DNA from 2 places in the Janthinobacterium sp. PSRC1-1 genome. Region 1 is predicted to be linked to the other one. Evidence: predicted binding sites of a transcription regulator. Region 1 holds the regulator's gene; the other holds the start of a gene.
The links. The regulator FliA, encoded in region 1, starts transcription of late flagellar genes. The targets are predictions, from matches to a motif close to CTAAAGTTTNNNNNNNNNNNGCCGNTA.
Positions count from the first base shown of each region.

Region 1 (9,213 bases):
ATCGAAACCCTGGCCGAGCATACGGTCAATACGCAAGACCCGAACGAGCTGACGGCGCTGGTACGCGTATCCCTGGGCCGCGCCATCGTGCAGCAACTGTTCCCCGGTGCGGCCGAATTGTCCGTGATGACCCTCGACAGCCGCCTGGAGCGCTTGCTGATGCAAGCGATGGGCAACGGCGGCGACGGCGCCGGCATCGAGCCGGGCCTGGCCGATACCATCGCCCACCAGGCAGGCCTGGCCGCGCAGCAGCAGGAGGCGCTGGGCCTGACGCCGGTGCTGCTGGTGCCGGCGCCGCTGCGCGCCCTGCTGTCGCGTTTCCTGCGCCGCGCCTTGCCGCAGCTGAAGGTGCTGTCGCATGCGGAAGTGCCGGAAACCAAGACCATCCGCGTCACGGCGCTGGTGGGCGCGCAGTAGTTGAGATGGTTAATGCCGGGGTCAGACTGAGCTAGCGTTAGCGCGGAGCTTTGCGTTAGCGTCAGTGGGGGTCTGACCCCAGCCCTTGCTTTTGGTCAAAAAAACATCAATTTCCTGCTGGCAAACTGAATAACGGGTACTTTCCCGTCCTGTTCCTTCGATCATTTCCTCCAAGCATCGCTAATAATGGAAACTGTCCGGGTGATCTGTGTCCATGTGGAAGACAGCACCCAAGCAACAGGAGTCGACGATGGTCACACAGTTCAGCCAATATTGCGCCCCCCCCGCCTTGGGAGGCCGGTCATGAATGTGAAGAAATTTACGGGCGCCTCGTCGCGCGATGCGCTGCGCAAGGTGCGCGAAGCGCTGGGTCCCGATGCCGTGATCCTGTCGAACCGCCAGGCCGATGGCGTGGTGGAAATCCTCGCGCTGGCCAATGACGATGCCGCTTCGCTGGCGTCGCCGCCGGCCGCGTCCGAAATGTCGCAGCCCCGTCCCCAGTTGCAGACCCAGTTCGCCACGCCGCAGCGTCCGGCCGCCCCGGCCCAGCGCCCGGCTGCGCCACGTCCTGCCGCACCGCGCCAGGCAGCCGGCGAGCCAGTGGACATGGCCCGCATGCAGCAGATGATGGCCAGCGCGCTGGCGCACGTCAAAGAGAACGCCGCCGCCGAGATGAGCGGCATGATGAATGAAATCCGCGCCATGCGCGGCATGATGGAAACCCAGTTGGCGGAAATCTCGTGGGGCTCGACGCAGCAGCGCGAGCCGCAAAAAGCCGTGGTGCTGCGCGAAATGCTGGCCGCCGGTTTCTCGGCCAGCCTGGCGCGCTACCTGATCGACAAGCTGCCCGCCGGCCTCGATGGCGCGCAAAGCATGCGCTGGATTAAAACCGTCCTCAGTCGTAACCTGAATACCGTCGCCAATGAAGACGCCATGCTGGAGCAGGGCGGCGTGTTTGCGCTGGTCGGCCCGACCGGTGTCGGCAAGACCACCAGCACGGCCAAGCTGGCGGCCCGCTGCGTGATGCGCCACGGCCCGGAAAAGCTGGCCCTGATCACCACGGACGCCTATCGTATCGGCGCGCACGAACAGCTGCGCATCTACGGCAAGATCCTCGGCGTGATGGTGCATTCGGTGAAGGATGAAGCGGACTTGCGCATCGCCTTGAAAGAATTGAAGAACAAGCACACGGTGCTGATCGATACGGTGGGCGTGAGCCAGCGCGATCAGATGGTGACGGAGCAGGTGGCCATGCTGTCGGGCGCCGGCGCCGACGTGAAACGTTTGCTGTGCCTGAACTCCACGGCGACGCAGGAAACCTTGAACGAAGTGGTGCGCGCCTACCAGGGCAGCGGCCTGGCCGGCTGCATCATGACCAAGCTCGATGAAGCGGCCTCGATCGGCAATGTGCTCGACGTGGTGATCCGCCAGAAACTGAACCTGTTTTATGTGTCGAACGGCCAGCGCGTGCCGGAAGACCTGTACCTGGCCGACCGTGGCTACCTGATCGACCGCGCCTTCAAGCTCAAGCGCGATGCGGCGGCGACGCAGTTTTCCGATGCCGAACTGCCGCTCCTGATGGCGCAGGCGGCCGCCCGCAACAATGAAGCGCGCGGGGTGCGCCTTGGCTAATTTCGATTTCGATCAGGCCGAAGGCCTGCGCCGCATGCTGGCCGGCCCGCAGCCGCGCGTGATGACATTTTTATCGGCCACGCCGCAGGACGACAAGGGCGCCATGCTGGTCAACCTGGGCGCCTCGCTGGTCTACGGCGGCAATGACGTGCTGCTGCTCGACGCCAGCGGCGGCAGCGATGGCGTGGCCGCCCGTCTGGGACTGGCGCACGGTGCCAGCCTGCGCGACGTGGCGCGCCAGCAGTGCGCCCTGAACCAGGTCATCCACCAGGTGCCGCAAGGCTTCGGCGTGGCCAGCCTGGGCGCGCGCAACCACCTGATGGACAGCATGGACTATGCGGGTGCGGAAGAACTGCGCCGCCTGGGCAAGACCTTCGAGGTACTGGCGCGCCAGAGCGGCATCGTGCTGGTCGACGGCGTCGTCGCCGACGCGGGCGATTGCTTCCCCGTGCCGCTGATGGCCTCGTCCGACATCGTGGTGCAAGTGTCGACCAGCGCCACCTCGATCAAGGCCGCGTACTGCCTGATCAAGCGTCTGAGCCAGGAGCTGGGACGCCGTCCGTTCGGCATTCTGGTCACCGGCGCTTCCGAATCCGAGGCAAAAGTGGTATACGATAATATGGCGCAGGCGGCGAGCCGCTACCTGGCCGTGAAACTGACCTCGATGGGATCGGTGCCTGCCGATGAGTATCTGCACCGCGCGGCGCGTCTGGGCCGCAGCGTGGTCGATGCCTTTCCGCTGGCGGGAGCCTCGGTGGCGTTTCGCGGACTGGCCGAGCGGCTGGCCCGTTCGGCGGCGCCGGTGCTCGGTGGCACCTTGTACCAGACGGGGAGCCCGCACCAGTTCAGCGTCTGAATCCATCATCAGCACACGATAGCAGTTAAAACAATAAGCAGCCTATGTACACGGTCAAAGGGAAATCGAACAAGGACTATTTGCTGACGGAGCACATTCCGCTGGTGAAGCGTCTGGCGCACCATATGAAGGCGAAATTGCCGCCTTCGGTCGAGGTCGATGACCTGATCCAGGCCGGCATGATCGGCCTGCTCGACGCCATCAGCCGCTATGAAGAGACGCATGGCGCGCAGTTCGAGACGTATGCCGTGCTGCGTATCCGCGGCGCCATGCTCGACGAATTGCGTACCAGTGACTGGCTGCCGCGCAGCATGCGCCAGAACATGCGCAAGATCGAAGAGGCGATGAGCATTTTGCAGCAGCGCCTGGGACACCCGCCGACGGAGTCGGAAGTGGCGAAATTGCTGAAAATGTCGCTCGTCGATTACCAGGAAATGCTGGGCGACGGCGGCGGCCACCAGTTGCTGTACTACGAAGACTTTCATGACCCGGACGGCAATGACAGCTTTCTCGACCGCCATTGCGTGGACGAGGACAGCGACCCCTTGCGGTCCCTGCTCGATACCGATTTCCGGCAATCCGTGATCGATGCCATCGACGCGCTGCCGCCACGCGAGAAAATGCTCATGGGCCTGTATTACGAAGAAGAGCTGAACCTGAAGGAGATCGGCGCGGTGATGGGCGTGTCCGAATCGCGCGTCTCGCAGCTGCATACCCAGGCCGTCGCGCGCCTGCGGGCAACCTTGAGGGAGCTGGCGTGGACTGGTCCAGCGTAATCGGGCTGGCGCTGGCGCTGGCCGGCCTCTTGGTCGGCCAGGCACTGGAAGGCGGCAAGATGGCCTCCCTGCTGCAGCCGGCCGCCTTCGCCATCGTGGTCATTGGCACCTTCGGCGCCGTGCTGCTGCAAACGCGGCTGCGCACCTTCGTGCGCGGCCTGGAAATGCTGCGCTGGGTCTTCCTGCCGCCAGCCGACACGCGCGCCGCGCTGGCGCGCGACATCGGGCAATGGAGTTTGACGGCGCGCCGCGACGGCCCGCTGGCGCTCGAACGCCTGATGGAAAACACGGCCGACCGCTTCAATGCCAAGGGCTTGCGCATGATCGTCGACGGCATCGCGCCCGACAAGCTGCGCCAGCTGCTCGACGTGGAAATCTCCGCCTACGAGCTGGCCGAACGCCAGGCCGTCAAGGTGTGGGAATCGGCGGCCGGCTATTCGCCCACGATCGGCATCCTGGGCGCCGTGCTGGGCCTGATCCACGTGATGGAAAACCTCACCGACCCGAGTAAGCTTGGCAGCGGCATTGCCGTGGCGTTTGTCTCGACCATTTATGGCGTCGGCCTGGCCAATCTGCTGTTCCTGCCGGTGGCGAACAAGCTCAAGGCCATCGTCTCGCGCCGCGTGCTGCAGTATGAAATCACGGCCGCCGTGTTGTACGACATCGCCACGGGCGACCACACGCGCATCATCGAAGAGCGCGTGGCCAGCCTCTTGCACGAGCACTGAGCATGATGCGGCGCGCGCGCAGGAAGTATGACGAGGAACCGGACAACCAGGACCGCTGGCTGATCTCGTACGCCGACTTCATCACCTTGCTGTTCGCCTTTTTCGTCGTCATGTATGCGATTTCGCAAGTCAACGAAGGCAAATACCGCGTCTTCCAGAATGCCATCGGCCAGGCCTTCAGTCTGGAAAAGGGCGCGCCGCCCATCATCATGGAAGCGCCGCAAGCCATTGCGCTGCCGAACCCCGCCCTGAAACGCCGCACGGAAGCCATCCGCCGCGAGCGCGAACACATGACGCGCCTGGCGCAGGACCTCACCTCCACGCTGGCGCCGCTGGTGAAGGAAGGCAAGGTGCGGGTGACGCAGACGAGCCGCGGCGTGAGCGTGGAAATCAATGCCAGCGTGCTGTTCGATCCGGGCGCCGCAGCGCTGACGGCGGAATCGGACCAGGCGCTGCGCGCCGTGGCCGTGCTGCTCAAGGATGACACGCACGACGTGCAGGTGGAAGGGCATACGGATGTGCAGCCGATCAGCAATTCGACCTTTGCCTCGAACTGGGAGTTGTCGGCCGCGCGCGCCAGCGCCGTGGTGCGCCTGTTCATCGCCAGCGGCGTACAAGCGTCGCGCCTGACGGCCGTGGGCCACGCCGACAACATCCCCGTGGCGCCGAACGAAACGCCGGAAGGGCGCGCGCGCAACCGCCGCGTCGCCGTGACGATTTTGTCGGGCATCCCCGAGACGGTGACGGAAGTGCCGACGCCGCCCGTCGCACCGGCACCTGCGCCGGCACCGGCCAACTGAACCCCGGCGCTTGGTACAATCGCGCCTTCTCCCTTTTTATCTCTCCATCATGAAAAGCAGTTCCCTGGGCGGTCTCGTGTATTCCACTGAAACGGGCCGCATGTGTCCCGCCTGCCGCCAGCCGCTGGCGCAATGCGCGTGCAAGGCGCAAGCCAAGGCGGCGCCGGCCGGCGATGGCGTGGTGCGCGTGTCGCGCCAGACCAAGGGCCGTGGCGGCAAGAGCGTCAGCGTGGTGAAAGGCCTGGCGCTGGACGCCATCGCGCTGGCCCTGCTGGGCAAGCAGTTGCGCACGCAGTGCGGCTCGGGCGGCACCGTCAAGGATGGCGTGATCGAAGTGCAGGGCGACCACGTGGACACCATCGTGGCCGCGCTGGCCAGGCTGGGGCACCAGGCGAAAAAAGCCGGCGGCTGAGCGTGCGGCCAGCTGCCGTGCGCCTGTGGTAACGTGCGCTTCCCATCCACGCGCATCCTCACCATGAACGTCAAATTCACCAGTGTCGCCATCGCCGCTGCCATCGCGGCAGCACTGGCGCTGGCGTACTGGCCCGCACCCGACGGCGGCGCGCCACAATCTGTGGTGATCGCTGCCGCCAGTGCACCAGCGGGGCGCAGCCTGGAATCGTATATGCATATCGATGCTTCCGTCCCTGCGGCTGAAGCGCCCGTTGTTGTTTCCCTGGCGCAGCGGCTCGAACGCCTGGCCGCCAGCGGCAGGGCGGAAGATGCGTATGCGGCCTACAACCTGCTCGACGACTGCATCGTCTTCCAGCGCGAAAGCCGCTTGCCGGGGCTGGAATTCGAGCTGGGACGCGAGATGACGGAGGCGGAAAAAGCCGCCCAGCAGCAGCTGTGCGTGGGCCTGACGCAGCGCCAGCGCGAGGACCGACTGGGCTACCTGGCCACTGCCGCCAAGGCGGGCGTGCCGGGCGCGGCCACCCTGTTCCTGTCGGAAGGGCCGTTCGGCGACCGCAGCGCGCTGCGCAACCGTCCCGACGATCCGCTGGTGCAGGCGTGGAAGCGGCAAGCCATCGCCCAGCTGGCGGCGCAGGCGGACGAGGCGGAACTCTCCAGCGTGGCTACCCTGATGATGGCCTACCTGCGCGATGGCGAGGTGGTGCAGAAGGATGCGCCGCAAGCGTATGGCTACCTGCTGGCCCTGCGCCTCGTCTATGACGATATCCTGGCGCCCGGCGTCACCAATCCGTATCAGGATGAATACTGGCACTGGCTGCAGGATGAGCTGACCCCGGCGCAGCAGGCCGCCGCCGCAGCGAAGGGACAAGCCATCGCGGCGAAATTTCGCCAGCACGCGGGGCGTCCGGCGCACGGTTGAGCTGGCAAGGCCGCTGCACTTTGCCGGGGATCGCTGTCAAATAAGAGACTTAGCCGATGACGACGCGCCGGCTGGCCGTGTTGGTCATCGCTTGGCCGCTGGGGCCGTAGAAATTGCCGCTCTGGGCCGTGGGGCGCATGGCGTTCAGGGCGCCTTGCGTGTGCAGCATGTGCTTGTTGACCAGCATGCTGTTGAGCCGGTTCTGTTCTTTCGCTTCGCGCGTGGTGTCGAGCAGGGCGTTCCACAGGGGCGCCGCTTCGGCTTCGCTGGCGCCGGCCAGCCAGTCTTCCATGCCCGCTTCGGCGGCCGTGAAACCGGCTGCCGCCAGCGCCTGGTGGCGTCGCGCCGCCAGCTGGCTCAATTGTCCGACGAGTGCCGTCTTGCGCACCGTGAGCTCCGTGATTGCATCGATGTCAGCCGCAACCAGATGCCGCTGTTCTTCTTTCATCAATGCCAGCAATGTGGTCATGAGCTGTTGCTCGTCGCGCAGGCTGGAAAACGGAGTCACTGATTGCATGAGGGAACCTATCTATTTCGTGAGTGCAGCAAGTCCTTGACTGTGTCGAGGAGACCGTCCGCCACTTTTTCAGAGTTGACCTGGAACTGGCCGTCGGCGATCGCCAGTTTGATGCGTTCGACTTTTTTCGTGTCGAACACGGCGCCGCTGCCGGCAGTTGCACTGGCCGCTAATGCCTGTCCTTGTGACGACAGGCGTACATTGTCCGACGTCGTCGGTGTTGCCTGGGCTTTCTCGGCATTCCGGGCGCCGGAGGTATTCGCGGGCGCCACCGGCAGGCCGGGATTGCTTTTAATGGTGTTATCGGTAATTTTCACAGCGTGATCCTCGTCTGGTCGAAGTCAAAAAACTCCGGGATATGACATCTTATCGGCATCTTATCCAGGAACTTTAGTGCGCCAGACTACAATATCGCTATCTATTCGCGTTAAAAGGCGACCTCCACCATGCCACCCGCGCGCGCCACGCCGCTGATCTGCTGGCCGCTCTGCGTGCGTACCTGCACCGTCTGGCCATCGCCAGCGCTGCCGATGGCGCGTCCTTCTGATGCCACCTGGAAGCCGTTGCCGCTGGAAACGACACGCACCAGCTGGCCTTGCATGACCACCGGCTTGCGGCGCAGGGTGTCGAGGCGCATCGGCGTGCCTGGTGGCAATGAAATATTCGTGCTGGCGCCCACTACCTGGGCCATGTCGGTGGCGATGCCTGCGGGCAATGCCGCCAGGTCGCCCTGCATCGTCACCAGCTGGCTGGCGTCGATGGCTTGCCCTTGCGCCAGCGGCACGGCGCTGGCGACGTAATCGCCCACGACGGCCACGTTGGCTTGCAAATAGATGGTCCAGTTGGAAGGCGCCGTGCAGCGCACGCCCACGGTGGTCTTGCCCCAGGCGCGCGCGCCTGGCGCCATGAACGCTTGCGGCGCGGGGCAGGTGGCCAGGTTCAGGCGCGGATCGACGGCGCCGACGGTGATCGTCACCTTGCCTGGCAAGCCGTTGCTTTGTACTTGCAGGAATTGTTCCACGCTGTTGCGCAGCGCTTCCGGGGTCTGCCGGCCGGCGTTTTGCGCCTGCGCCAGCAGTGGCAGGGCGGCAAGAGCGAGAAGGAGAGCAAGCGGTGTTTTCATGGTGATAGGCCTCTGGAATACTGCCATGATAGTGCGCGCAGCCCTGATTGAAGCGCCGATTAAGGGGTAAAAGTACGGTCTGATCCGGCGATGGTCTTGCCGGTGGGCGCCGTACTATGTTTCCTGTCATTACTATACCGCCATCCTTCCGCCATCTCGGGCGCCAGTGGCAGATCTTTCCGGAGCCTGACATGATAGGGAAACTCGACGATTACATGCGCTTCAACGAGACGGCGCTGAGCCTGCGCTCGACGCGCCAGGAATTGCTCGCCTCGAATATCGCCAATGCCGATACGCCCAACTACAAGGCGCGCGATGTCGATTTCGCCAGCGCGCTGAAGGGGGCGATGGCGCGCAAGGATGGCGTGCCGCCGGCCCTGAAGGGCACGGCGCCGCAGCATCTGCCGGGCAAGGGCGTGGCCGCTGCCGCAGGCAGCAGCACGGGCGGCAAGGTCGAGACCCTGGCCGACGGCACGCCGCTGCTGTACCGCGCGCCGGCCCAGGGCGCCGTCGACGGCAATACGGTGGACATGGATCTTGAACGCAACGCCTTTACCGACAACGCCATCCGCTACGAGGCGGCCGTGACGTTCCTCAACTCGCAGATCAAGGGCATGCTGACGGCCATCCAGGGAGGACAATAATCATGTCGCTGTTTAATATCTTCAATGTCTCCGGTTCGGCCATGAGCGCGCAGGCGCAGCGCCTGAACACGGTGGCCAGCAACCTGGCCAATGCCGACAGCGCCACCAGCGCCAGCGGCGAAGCCTACCGCGCCAAGCAGGTGGTGTTCGAGGCCGTGCCCATGGCCAACGGCGCCACAGCCGTCAAGGTGCAGAAGGTGATCGAAGACCCGTCGCCGATGAAGCTGGTCTACGACCCGAAGAACCCGCTGGCCGACGAGAAGGGCTACGTCACCATGCCCAACGTGAATACGGTCGACGAGATGGTCAACATGCTGTCGGCCTCGCGCTCGTACCAGACCAATGTGGAAACCATGAACGCGGCCAAGTCGCTGCTCCTGAAAACCC
Region 1 is NZ_JAFCWK010000005.1:140,228-149,440, forward strand. It holds gene flhA (flagellar biosynthesis protein FlhA) at 1-417, shown strand, start outside; gene flhF (flagellar biosynthesis protein FlhF) at 721-2,049, shown strand; gene ACP7DW_RS12435 (MinD/ParA family ATP-binding protein) at 2,042-2,905, shown strand; gene ACP7DW_RS12440 (RNA polymerase sigma factor FliA) at 2,950-3,681, shown strand; gene ACP7DW_RS12445 (flagellar motor protein) at 3,663-4,409, shown strand; gene motD (flagellar motor protein MotD) at 4,415-5,209, shown strand; gene ACP7DW_RS12455 (translation initiation factor Sui1) at 5,259-5,621, shown strand; gene ACP7DW_RS12460 (hypothetical protein) at 5,685-6,542, shown strand; gene ACP7DW_RS12465 (flagella synthesis protein FlgN) at 6,592-7,059, opposite strand; gene flgM (flagellar biosynthesis anti-sigma factor FlgM) at 7,068-7,376, opposite strand; gene flgA (flagellar basal body P-ring formation chaperone FlgA) at 7,487-8,182, opposite strand; gene flgB (flagellar basal body rod protein FlgB) at 8,374-8,826, shown strand; gene flgC (flagellar basal body rod protein FlgC) at 8,829-9,213, shown strand, end outside.

Region 2 (9,213 bases), on a different contig from region 1:
AGCGCCAGCGCTGACGCCCGAGGCGCTGGCCGCCCTGCATCCCGATCAGCTCGAAGCGCGCCGTCTTGCCTTGCATCCCGCTTGCGCCTTGCTGGCATCGAACTGGCAAGTCGCGGCCCTTTGGCAGGCGCATCAGGATGATGATGGGCAGTTTCCGCACGATATGCAGGTGGCCAACTGGGCACTGGTCTGCCGGCCGCGCTGGAAGGCGCAGGTCCTGCTAGTGGACGCGGCCGCGCATGCGGCCTTGCTGGTCTTGCAGCAGGGGCAGACGTTTGGCGCCGCGCTCGATGTGGCGTTCGAGCGGGATCCGGCATTCGACCTGGCCGCCCACCTGCGCCAATGGCTGGCGCATGCGGTGCTGGCGGCGTGACACTTTATTCGAAGGCCCGCAGCAGGCGCGCTTCGCCCGTCTGATCGCGGTACAGGGCATTCGCGGCCAGGGTGGCGTCCATCATGCGCGTGACTTGCTCTTCTTCAAAGCGGGCCAGCTCGGCGGTGGCCCCGACGAGGGCCAGTTCCAGCCTGGCGCGCGCGCTCTGGTACAGGCTGCTGGTGTATTTGTCTGTGTTACGCAGCAATTCTTCCGCGTTTTCTATGACCTGGCGCAAGTCGCCGATCAGGCGTTCCTGGCTGCGCGTACCGTGTTCGGGATGGTCCATGGCGCTTCCCCTCCGCAATCGATATTTATCTGACAATAACGACATATCGCAGCTCGATCCAGGCAACCGGGCGGGCTGGGCGCATGGGGCGGCTTTCGCGCCCCATGCCGGCATCAGGCGGGAGCGACGACCGTGATACGGATATCGCCCACGCTGACGACCTGGCCGGCGCGGATCTTGGCGGTCTTGCGCAATTCCTTCTTGCCATCGACCTTCACCACGCCGCTATCGACCATGACCTTGCCTGCGCCACCGCTGTCGCACAAGCCGACCAGCTTCAACAGCTGGTTCAGCTCGACGAACTCGGATGTTAAATCAAAGCTTACTTTTTGCATTGTATCCCTTATTGCAACGATGTGTTTTCAACACTGAATGACAGTGTCAACTAAGGTCATAGTTTACATGAAGCGAGGGGGAATGCAGGCTGAGCCTTAACTTTTGTTGGGCTGCGTCATCTCCAGTGGCACGATCCACGCATGGAATTGCTCTTCCGTTACATAACCCAGGGCCAGTGCCGCTTGCTTCAGGGTCGTGCCTTCATGCTGGGCCTGCTTGGCGATTTGCGCCGCCTTGTCGTAGCCGATGTGTGGCGCCAGCGCCGTGACCAGCATCAGGGAGCGCTCCATCAGTTCGGCGATGCGGTCACGGTTCGGCGCGATGCCGTGCGCGCAATGTTCGTCGAAGCTGCGCATGCCGTCGCCCAGCAGGCGCGCGCTTTGCAGGAAGTTGTGCGCAATCAAGGGCTTGAAGACATTCAGCTCGAAATTACCCGAGGCGCCACCCAGCGTGATGGCGACGTCGTTGCCGAACACCTGGCAGCACAGCATGGTCAGTGCTTCGCACTGGGTGGGATTGACCTTGCCCGGCATGATGGAACTGCCCGGCTCGTTTTCGGGGATGGTGATTTCACCGAGGCCGGAACGGGGGCCGGACGCCATCCAGCGCACGTCGTTGGCGATTTTCATCAGCGCCGTGGCCAGGGTTTTCAGCGCGCCATGGGCGGCCACCAAGGCATCATGGGCGGCCAGGGCGGCAAACTTGTTGCTGGCCGTCTCGAACGGCTGGCCCGTCAGGCGTGCCAGTTCCGCCGCAATGCGGCCGGCAAATTCCACGTGGGCATTCAAGCCCGTGCCCACGGCCGTGCCGCCGGCGGCCAGCTGCAGCAGCGGCGGCAGCGATGCCGTGATGATGTGCTCGGCAAAGTCCAGCTGCGCCACATAGCCGGAAAATTCCTGGCCCAGGGTCAAGGGCGTGGCATCCTGCAAATGGGTGCGGCCGATCTTGACGATGTCGGCAAACTCCGTGGCCTTGGCGTCGAGCGTGGCGCGCAGTTGGCGCAGCGGCGGCAGGACCGTGTTGGCGACGGCAAGGGCGGCCGCCACATGGATGGCGGTGGGAAAGATGTCGTTCGAGGACTGGCCCAGGTTGACGTCGTCGTTCGGGTGCAGCAGGCGTTCGGCGCCGCGCAGGCCGCCGATCAGTTCGGAGCCGCGGTTGGCCAGCACTTCATTCATGTTCATATTGCTTTGCGTGCCGGAGCCCGTCTGCCAGACGGCCAGCGGGAATTCCGCGTCATGCTTGCCGGCCAGCACTTCGTCGGCCGCCTGTGTGATGGCGATGGCCTTCTTGCCATCCAATAGGCCCAGGTCCAGGTTGACGTGGGCGGCCGCGCGCTTGACGGTGGCCAGGGCGGCGATCAGTTCAGGCGGCATCTTTTCCGTGGAGATATGGAAGTGCTCAAGCGAGCGCTGTGTCTGCGCTCCCCACAGCCGGTCGGCGGGTACGTCGATCGGGCCGAAACTGTCGCGTTCGATTCTGCTGCTCATGGCATCCCTTTCATCGATGGAGGTGGATCGAGTGTACTCCAGACGTCAAAAAGACACAGGATGATGCTGTATTGCATCATTTTTACCTTGGTCCATCTATATTTTTGCGATTTCCTGCCGTTAAAGACAGACGCGTTCCCCTTATCTATCTTGTTATCAAAGCGATCAGTCCATGCACAGCAGCATTGTTACCCGTTGGTCCCTGATCGCGTGCGCCGCCGCCAGCCTGGTCTTGCCGCCCGTGATGGCGGCCGAACTGGGCGAGATGGCGGTGCTGTCGCACGTGGGCCAGCCCTTGCTGGCCGAGATCGAACTGACGGCCCTGACTCCCGAAGAGGCCGGCGGCGTGGCCGTGCGCCTGGCCTCGCCCGATGTGTACCGGGGCGGCGGCATCGGCATGGACCCGGCCTTGCAAACCTTGATGATCAGCCCGCTGGAACGCGGTGGGCGGCAGTATGTGCGCGTGACAACCCGGCAAGCGATTCAGGCCGGTCATGTACATTTGTATTTGTTATTGGGTAATGGTAGCGGCGCCGTCGTGCGTCTGGGTACGCTGTGGCTGACGCCGGCACCGCCCGCCGCCGTCGCCGCTGCCAGTGCGCCGGTCACGCCAGTCAGGCCCGTCATTCCGGCGCCCGTGCCTGTGCCGCTGCCGCGCGCTGCGTCCGGCACGCCGCCGCCCGATGCCGCCGCGCTGGCAGCGCGCGCGCGGGCCGAGGGACTGGTGCGTCCGGCGCGCGTGTTCGTGCCGCCGCTTGCCGTGCCTGCGCCAGCTGCTCCCGCGCTGCGTCCGCCGCCGCCGCGCCGCGCCAGGGCGCCCGTCGCCGCTTGCGCGCCTCAGGTGGATGCTGGGCAGGCGCAAGCGTGCGTGGCGCTGGATGAGAAAAATGCGGCCCTGAATGACAAGCTCGGTGAATTGGAGGGCAAGATCGGCGCCTTGCAAAAGGCGCTGGCGCTGCCCGCCACCGCCGCCGCTGTGCCGGCTGCCGCGCCGGCCGAGGCGCAGGCGCCGCATGCCCGGCCCCAGCCCCTGCACGCGGCGCCGGCAGCCGACAAGGAAAAGAAAACGGGCGGCAACGGCTTGCTGTGGCTCGGTATCGGCACCGTGGCCTTCCTGTTGTTGACGGCGGCGATCGTGTATGTCGTGCGCAAGCGCAGGCAGGTGGCGGGGCCGGGCGCGCCGTCGAAATACTGGGTCCTGCTGCGCAAGCCGTTCGGCCGCAAGAAAGAGGTGCCGGTACTGACGGAGGCGGTGGAGGAAGGGCCGGCCGCCGGGCCGGAAACGGAGCCGTTCTCGCGTTAATGCTGCTGCAAGGCCGCGCTAAAAATTTGATATAAAAAAAGATATTCAAAAAAGACAGAAAAATGCTGTTCCATCGTGTTGCCTATTTTTTAAAGATGGTGATATGATTAACTCAGTGGACTTGCTCTACGACAAAACAGCCCCAGCCTGTCGCAGTCACCAACGATAGTGTGGCGCGGCAAACAGGTGTAGCGTTGCATAAACGCCTGGGACTGGAAGCGGTTTGCGATGCCGACGATGTGCTCGCGAACGCCGGATGCAACCGGCAGCGAGGCGACGCCAGGAGATACCTGGGGTTCGCCTTCCAAATTCCCCCTCCTTGCTTTTTGAGTGCCGCAGATGGCGCGCTCCCCGGCACGGCGGCAGACGTAAAAAAAGCACCCTCGGGTGCTTTTATCGTTTCTGGCGTGGCAAGCTTGCTTATTTACATGCGGGCGCGCGATCCCGGCATGATGTTCGACAGCTGCGTCATCCACGGTTCCGTGATGGCGCGGATTTCGCGGTCATTGGCCAGGATTTGCTTGAGCAAGTCGATCTTGCGCAGGCGCGAGGCGCCGGCCTGGGCAGGCATGCTGCCCGTCAAGGCCGCGCTGGCGGCGCTGGCGCACTGGTTTTCCAGGGTATCGAGGCCATCCCAGTCGCTCGAACGTGCGGCCACGACCATTTTGTTGGTCATTCCTGCAATATTTTCATACATCGAGAGAACGTCGTTGGAGGTCATGAGCACACCCGTAACTAGTGAATGGATTACCGCTTGTCCAGATTAGCGGCAGGTTCAGCGGGAACTTGAGGGTGTTTTTGAAAAAAAAGTGAAAATAATGTGCATGGTTTTGCCTGGCCACCGGAATCGCCCGCAAAACCCGCATGGATGCTGGGGTGACGATTCCGGCCGCGATCGGTTTATTTGACGAGTTCTTCCAGTCCCGCGCTCAGTTCGGCAGGCGGCGGCATCCTGTCCACCAGCACGGACGGCGGCAAATCGAGCGCTTGAGCCACTTCATTCGGGTAGCAGGCGATGATTTCTTCATTGCTCAACGCATTTTCCTCGACGCGCGCGCGCCAGGACGCCAGGTGCACGATGGCGGCCAGGCGGTTCAGGGGCATCTTGGCCAGCGGATCGGGAAAGGCGGCGATGGCCTCGGCAAAGGTGCTGGGGAACTTCCAGCGGCGCGTCAGTTCGGCGCCCACTTGCGCATAGTCATAGCCCAGCGACACGCGTTCCGCATCCAGCCGGCGCGCATCGAGCGGCGGTGCGATCTTGTCGAGCTGCATGGCTTGCTCGGGCATGGCGGCATGGATCACCAGTTGTCCGATCGCATGCATCATGCCGACGGTGAACGCCAGGTCCTGGTTGTCGCCCGTCTGTCTGGCGATCCAGCGGGCCGACACGGCGCTGTGCAGGCTGTAGCGCCAGAACTGCGGCAGATTCAGGCCGGGCACGCTCTTGTAGCCGCTGACCAGGCCCGAGCTGATGACGAGGGTGCGCACGGTCACAAAACCGAGCATCAGCACGGCGTCTTCCACCGTGCCGACGCTGCGCGAGACGTGGTAATAGGCCGAGTTGGCCAGCCGCAGCAGCTTGGCGCTCAGCACCGGGTCCGCTCCCAGCTGGCGCGCGATGTCTTCGGTGGCAATGGCGGGGTTGTCGAAACTGCGCACCAGTTCATTGACGATCTTCGGGGCGACAGGCAGGGCGTGGGGTTGCTGGAACAGCGCTTCCAGTTGCATGGCAATCTCCTTTGGCGTACACGCGGCACGGGGTCGTTCAACTATAAGCCGATTTTTTGTCCGCATGCAAAAAAGTTTGGGGATGGTTCTCGGGCCCAGAAAAGGTATGATTTCAGGCTATGATTTTGGCTATTTTCATCGAAAGGATCGCCATGCACGGTTTGCGTTTTTCCTGTTCCCGTATGCCAGTCCAGGCTGCCATCGTCCTCGCCCTGGCCGGCGTCTCGCTGGCCGGTTTGCCGGCCCAGGCGCATGGCCAGGCCGCCGGCGCCACTGCCGCTGTCCCCGTCAAAGTCTTGCCTGGTGACGACTTCTATGACTACGTGAATGGCGACTGGCTGCGCAGCACCGAGATTCCCGCCGACCGCAGCAGCTGGGGCTCGTTCGCCATCCTCGCCAACGCGACCAACGAGCGCATCATCGGCCTCGTCGAAGGCCTGGCGGCGGCGCCACAGGCGGAGGCATCCGCGCGCCAGGTCAGCGATTTTTACCGTTCCTGGATGGATGAGGCGGCTATCGAAGCGAAAGGCTGGGTGCCGATCAAGCCACTATTGAGCAAGATCAATGGCATACGCGACCAGGCGGGCCTGGCCCGTGCGCTGGGCGAGAGCTTGCGCGCCGATGTCGACCCGCTCAACGCCACCAATTTTTATACGGAAAACCTGTTCGGCCTGTGGGTGGCGCAAGACTTGAACGACACCACGCGCAACGTGGCCTACCTGCTGCAGGGCGGGCTGGGTTTGCCCGACCGCGCCTTTTACCAGGGCGACAGCGCCCGCATGCAGGGCTTGCGCACGGCTTACCAGGCGCATATCGCCGCCATGCTCCGGCAGGCCGGCTACAGCGATGCGGCGGGCCGCGCCGCGCGCGTGTTTGCGCTGGAGCAGCAGATTGCCGCCAGTCACGCCAGCCGCGAAGATTCGGCCGATGTGGCCAAGGGCAATAACGCGTGGCGCGCCGCCGACTTCGCCAGCAAGGCGCCGGGGCTGGACTGGCAAGCTTTCTTCCAGGCGGCAGGGCTGGGCCAGCAGACGGACTTCATCGTCTGGCATCCGACGGCCATGACGGGCAGCGCCGCGCTGGTGGCAAGCGTGCCGCTGGCCACGTGGAAGGATTTCCTGGCCTTCCACGCCATCAACCATTTCAGCACGATTCTGCCGAAGGCCGCCGCCGGGCAGCACTTCGCCTTCTACGGCAGCACCCTGAGCGGCACGCCGCAGCAGTCGCCGCGCAGCAAGCGGGCGCTGGCGGCGACGAATGCGGCCCTGAGCGATGCCGTCGGCAAGCTGTACGTGGAACGTTATTTCCCGCCGGAATCGAAAGCCCGCGTGCAAGACATGGTGACGAATATCGTCGCCGCCTTCTCGCGCCGCATCGACAAGCTGGACTGGATGGCGCCCGCCACCAAGGCGCAGGCGCAGGAAAAACTCAAGACCCTGTACGTGGGCGTGGGCTATCCCGAGCGGTGGGACAGCTATGCGGGCTTGCGCGTGGTGCGCGGCGACGCGCTGGGCAATGTGCAGCGGGCGGAACAGTTTCACTATCGCCAGGAACTGGCCAAGCTGGGCCAGTCGCCCGACCGCAAGGCCTGGGCCATGCCGGCGCAGCTGGTCAACGCCGTCAACCTGCCGCTGCAAAATGCGCTCAATTTCCCCGCCGCCATCCTGCAGCCGCCATTTTTCGACCCGCAGGCGTCCGATGCGGCCAACTATGGCGGCATCGGCGCCACCATCGGCCACGAGATCAGCCACAGCTTCGACGACCAGGGCGCGCAGTTCGACGCCCAGGGCAAGCTGCGCGACTGGTGGACGCCGGCCGACCTGGCGCATTTCCAGTCGGCATCCCAGCAGTTGGTGGCGCAGTTCGCGGCCTACAAGCCGTTTCCCGACCTGGCAGTGAATGGCGAGCTGACCCTGAGCGAAAACCTGGCCGACCTGGCCGGCGTGGCGGCCGCGCATGATGCGTTCACGCTGTCGCAACAGGGCAAGCCGGCGCAGGCGAACGCGGACCGCGATTTCTTCATCGGCTACGGCGTCAGCTGGCGCAGCAAGGCGCGCGAAGCGGCGGCGCGCCAGCAAATCCTCACGGATGGCCATGCGCCGGCGCAATACCGCGCCGCCACCGTGCGCAACCTCGACGCCTGGTATCGGGCCTTCGACGTCCAGCCGGGGCAGCAGCTGTACCTGGCGCCGCAACAGCGCGTGCGCGTCTGGTAGGCATAAGCGCTGCCGGCCAGGGAGTCGGCCGGCAGCGTAAAATGCGCCCATCGATGACAGGAGCGCCATGAAGCCGACCCCGCAGCAAGATCAGCAAGACCCCATCCACACCATCACGGGGCGCACGCTGGCCCATTACGATGCCAGCGCCGAGCAGTTTTTCGAAGGCACGCGCGACCACGATGTCAGCCAGAACATCGCCGCGCTGCTGGGGGCCATCGGCAAGCCTGCGCCTTTGGAAATTCTCGACCTCGGTTGCGGCCCGGGCCGCGACCTGAAGGCGTTCACGGCCATGGGCCATCACGCCACGGGCGTCGATGGCTGCCCCCGCTTCGTCGAGATGGCGCGCGCCTACAGCGGCTGCACCGTGTGGCAGCAGGATTTCGTCGACCTCGATCTGCCTGCCGCGCACTTCGACGGCGTGTTCGCCAATGCCGTGCTGTTCCACGTGCCCAGCGCCGTCTTGCCCGGCGTGCTGCGCGCCCTGTACGCCTGCCTGAAGCCCGGTGGCGTACTGTTCAGCTCGAACCCGCGCGGGCAGAACCAGGAAGGCTGGAATGGCGCGCGCTATGGCAGCTACCACGACGAAGCGACATGGGCCGCGTACGTGCAGGCCGCCGGTTTTACCCTGGTCGAGCAGTACTACCGTCCACCCGGCTTGCCGCGCGACCAGCAGCCGTGGCTGGCCACCGTGTGGCGCAAGGATTTGAAGGCCTGATCGACGATGTTGGCACTGTGTTAGGAACCGTACAGAGCCTTTGATCCTCGTTGCGTACTATGGACACATCGACACGCAGCAAGCAGTGTGCAACAGCGTGTGAGCCGCAGTACCGGCCTTTGCGGGCTGGATAACAGATGTACCAACTACAGTGAGGATCCATCATGAACAAAGATCAAGTCGAAGGTAAACTGAAGGAAGTCGGCGGTAAAATCCAGGAAGCCGCTGGCAAAGTCGTCGGCAACGAAGAACAGCAAGCCAAGGGCCTGGCAAACCAGGTCGAAGGCAAAGTGCAGAAGAAGGTTGGCGATGTCAAGGATGCGGTAGAGACCATCACCCGCAAGCCATAATTCTGGCAGCACGAATGTAAAAAACCGCCGCCTGTCGCAAGACAGGCGGCGGTTTTCATTTGTGGGCGCGCTTTACTTCGCTACGCCCAGGTTCTGCTTGAAGAACATCTCAATTTTCTTGTACACGTGGCGCTGGCCCGCGCGCGACGAGATGCCGTGCTTGGCGCCCGGGTACGTCATCAGGTCGAATTGCACGCCGCGGTTCACCAGCGCGTCGATCAGGCGCGTGCTGTTGCTGAACAAGACGTTGTCGTCGGCCATGCCGTGCACCAGCAGCAGCGGCGACTTCAAGCCGTCGAGGTGGGCGAACACGGTGCTGGCCTTGTAGCCGTCCACGTTTTCCTTCGGCATGCCGAGGAATTGCTCCGTGTAGTGGGTGTCGTACAGCGACCAGTCGGTCACGGGCGCCA
Region 2 is NZ_JAFCWK010000003.1:263,305-272,517, reverse strand. It holds gene ACP7DW_RS07820 (DUF692 family multinuclear iron-containing protein) at 1-373, shown strand, start outside; gene ACP7DW_RS07815 (hypothetical protein) at 378-662, opposite strand; gene ACP7DW_RS07810 (RNA-binding S4 domain-containing protein) at 776-997, opposite strand; gene fumC (class II fumarate hydratase) at 1,094-2,488, opposite strand; gene ACP7DW_RS07800 (type IV pilus assembly protein FimV) at 2,661-3,791, shown strand; gene ACP7DW_RS07795 (flagellar protein FliT) at 4,216-4,467, opposite strand; gene ACP7DW_RS07790 (HDOD domain-containing protein) at 4,692-5,519, opposite strand; gene ACP7DW_RS07785 (M13 family metallopeptidase) at 5,702-7,735, shown strand; gene ACP7DW_RS07780 (class I SAM-dependent methyltransferase) at 7,803-8,453, shown strand; gene ACP7DW_RS07775 (CsbD family protein) at 8,618-8,803, shown strand; gene ACP7DW_RS07770 (S9 family peptidase) at 8,876-9,213, opposite strand, start outside.
Region 2: the regulator FliA is predicted to act here: its motif matches at 4,556-4,582, upstream of ACP7DW_RS07795 (flagellar protein FliT).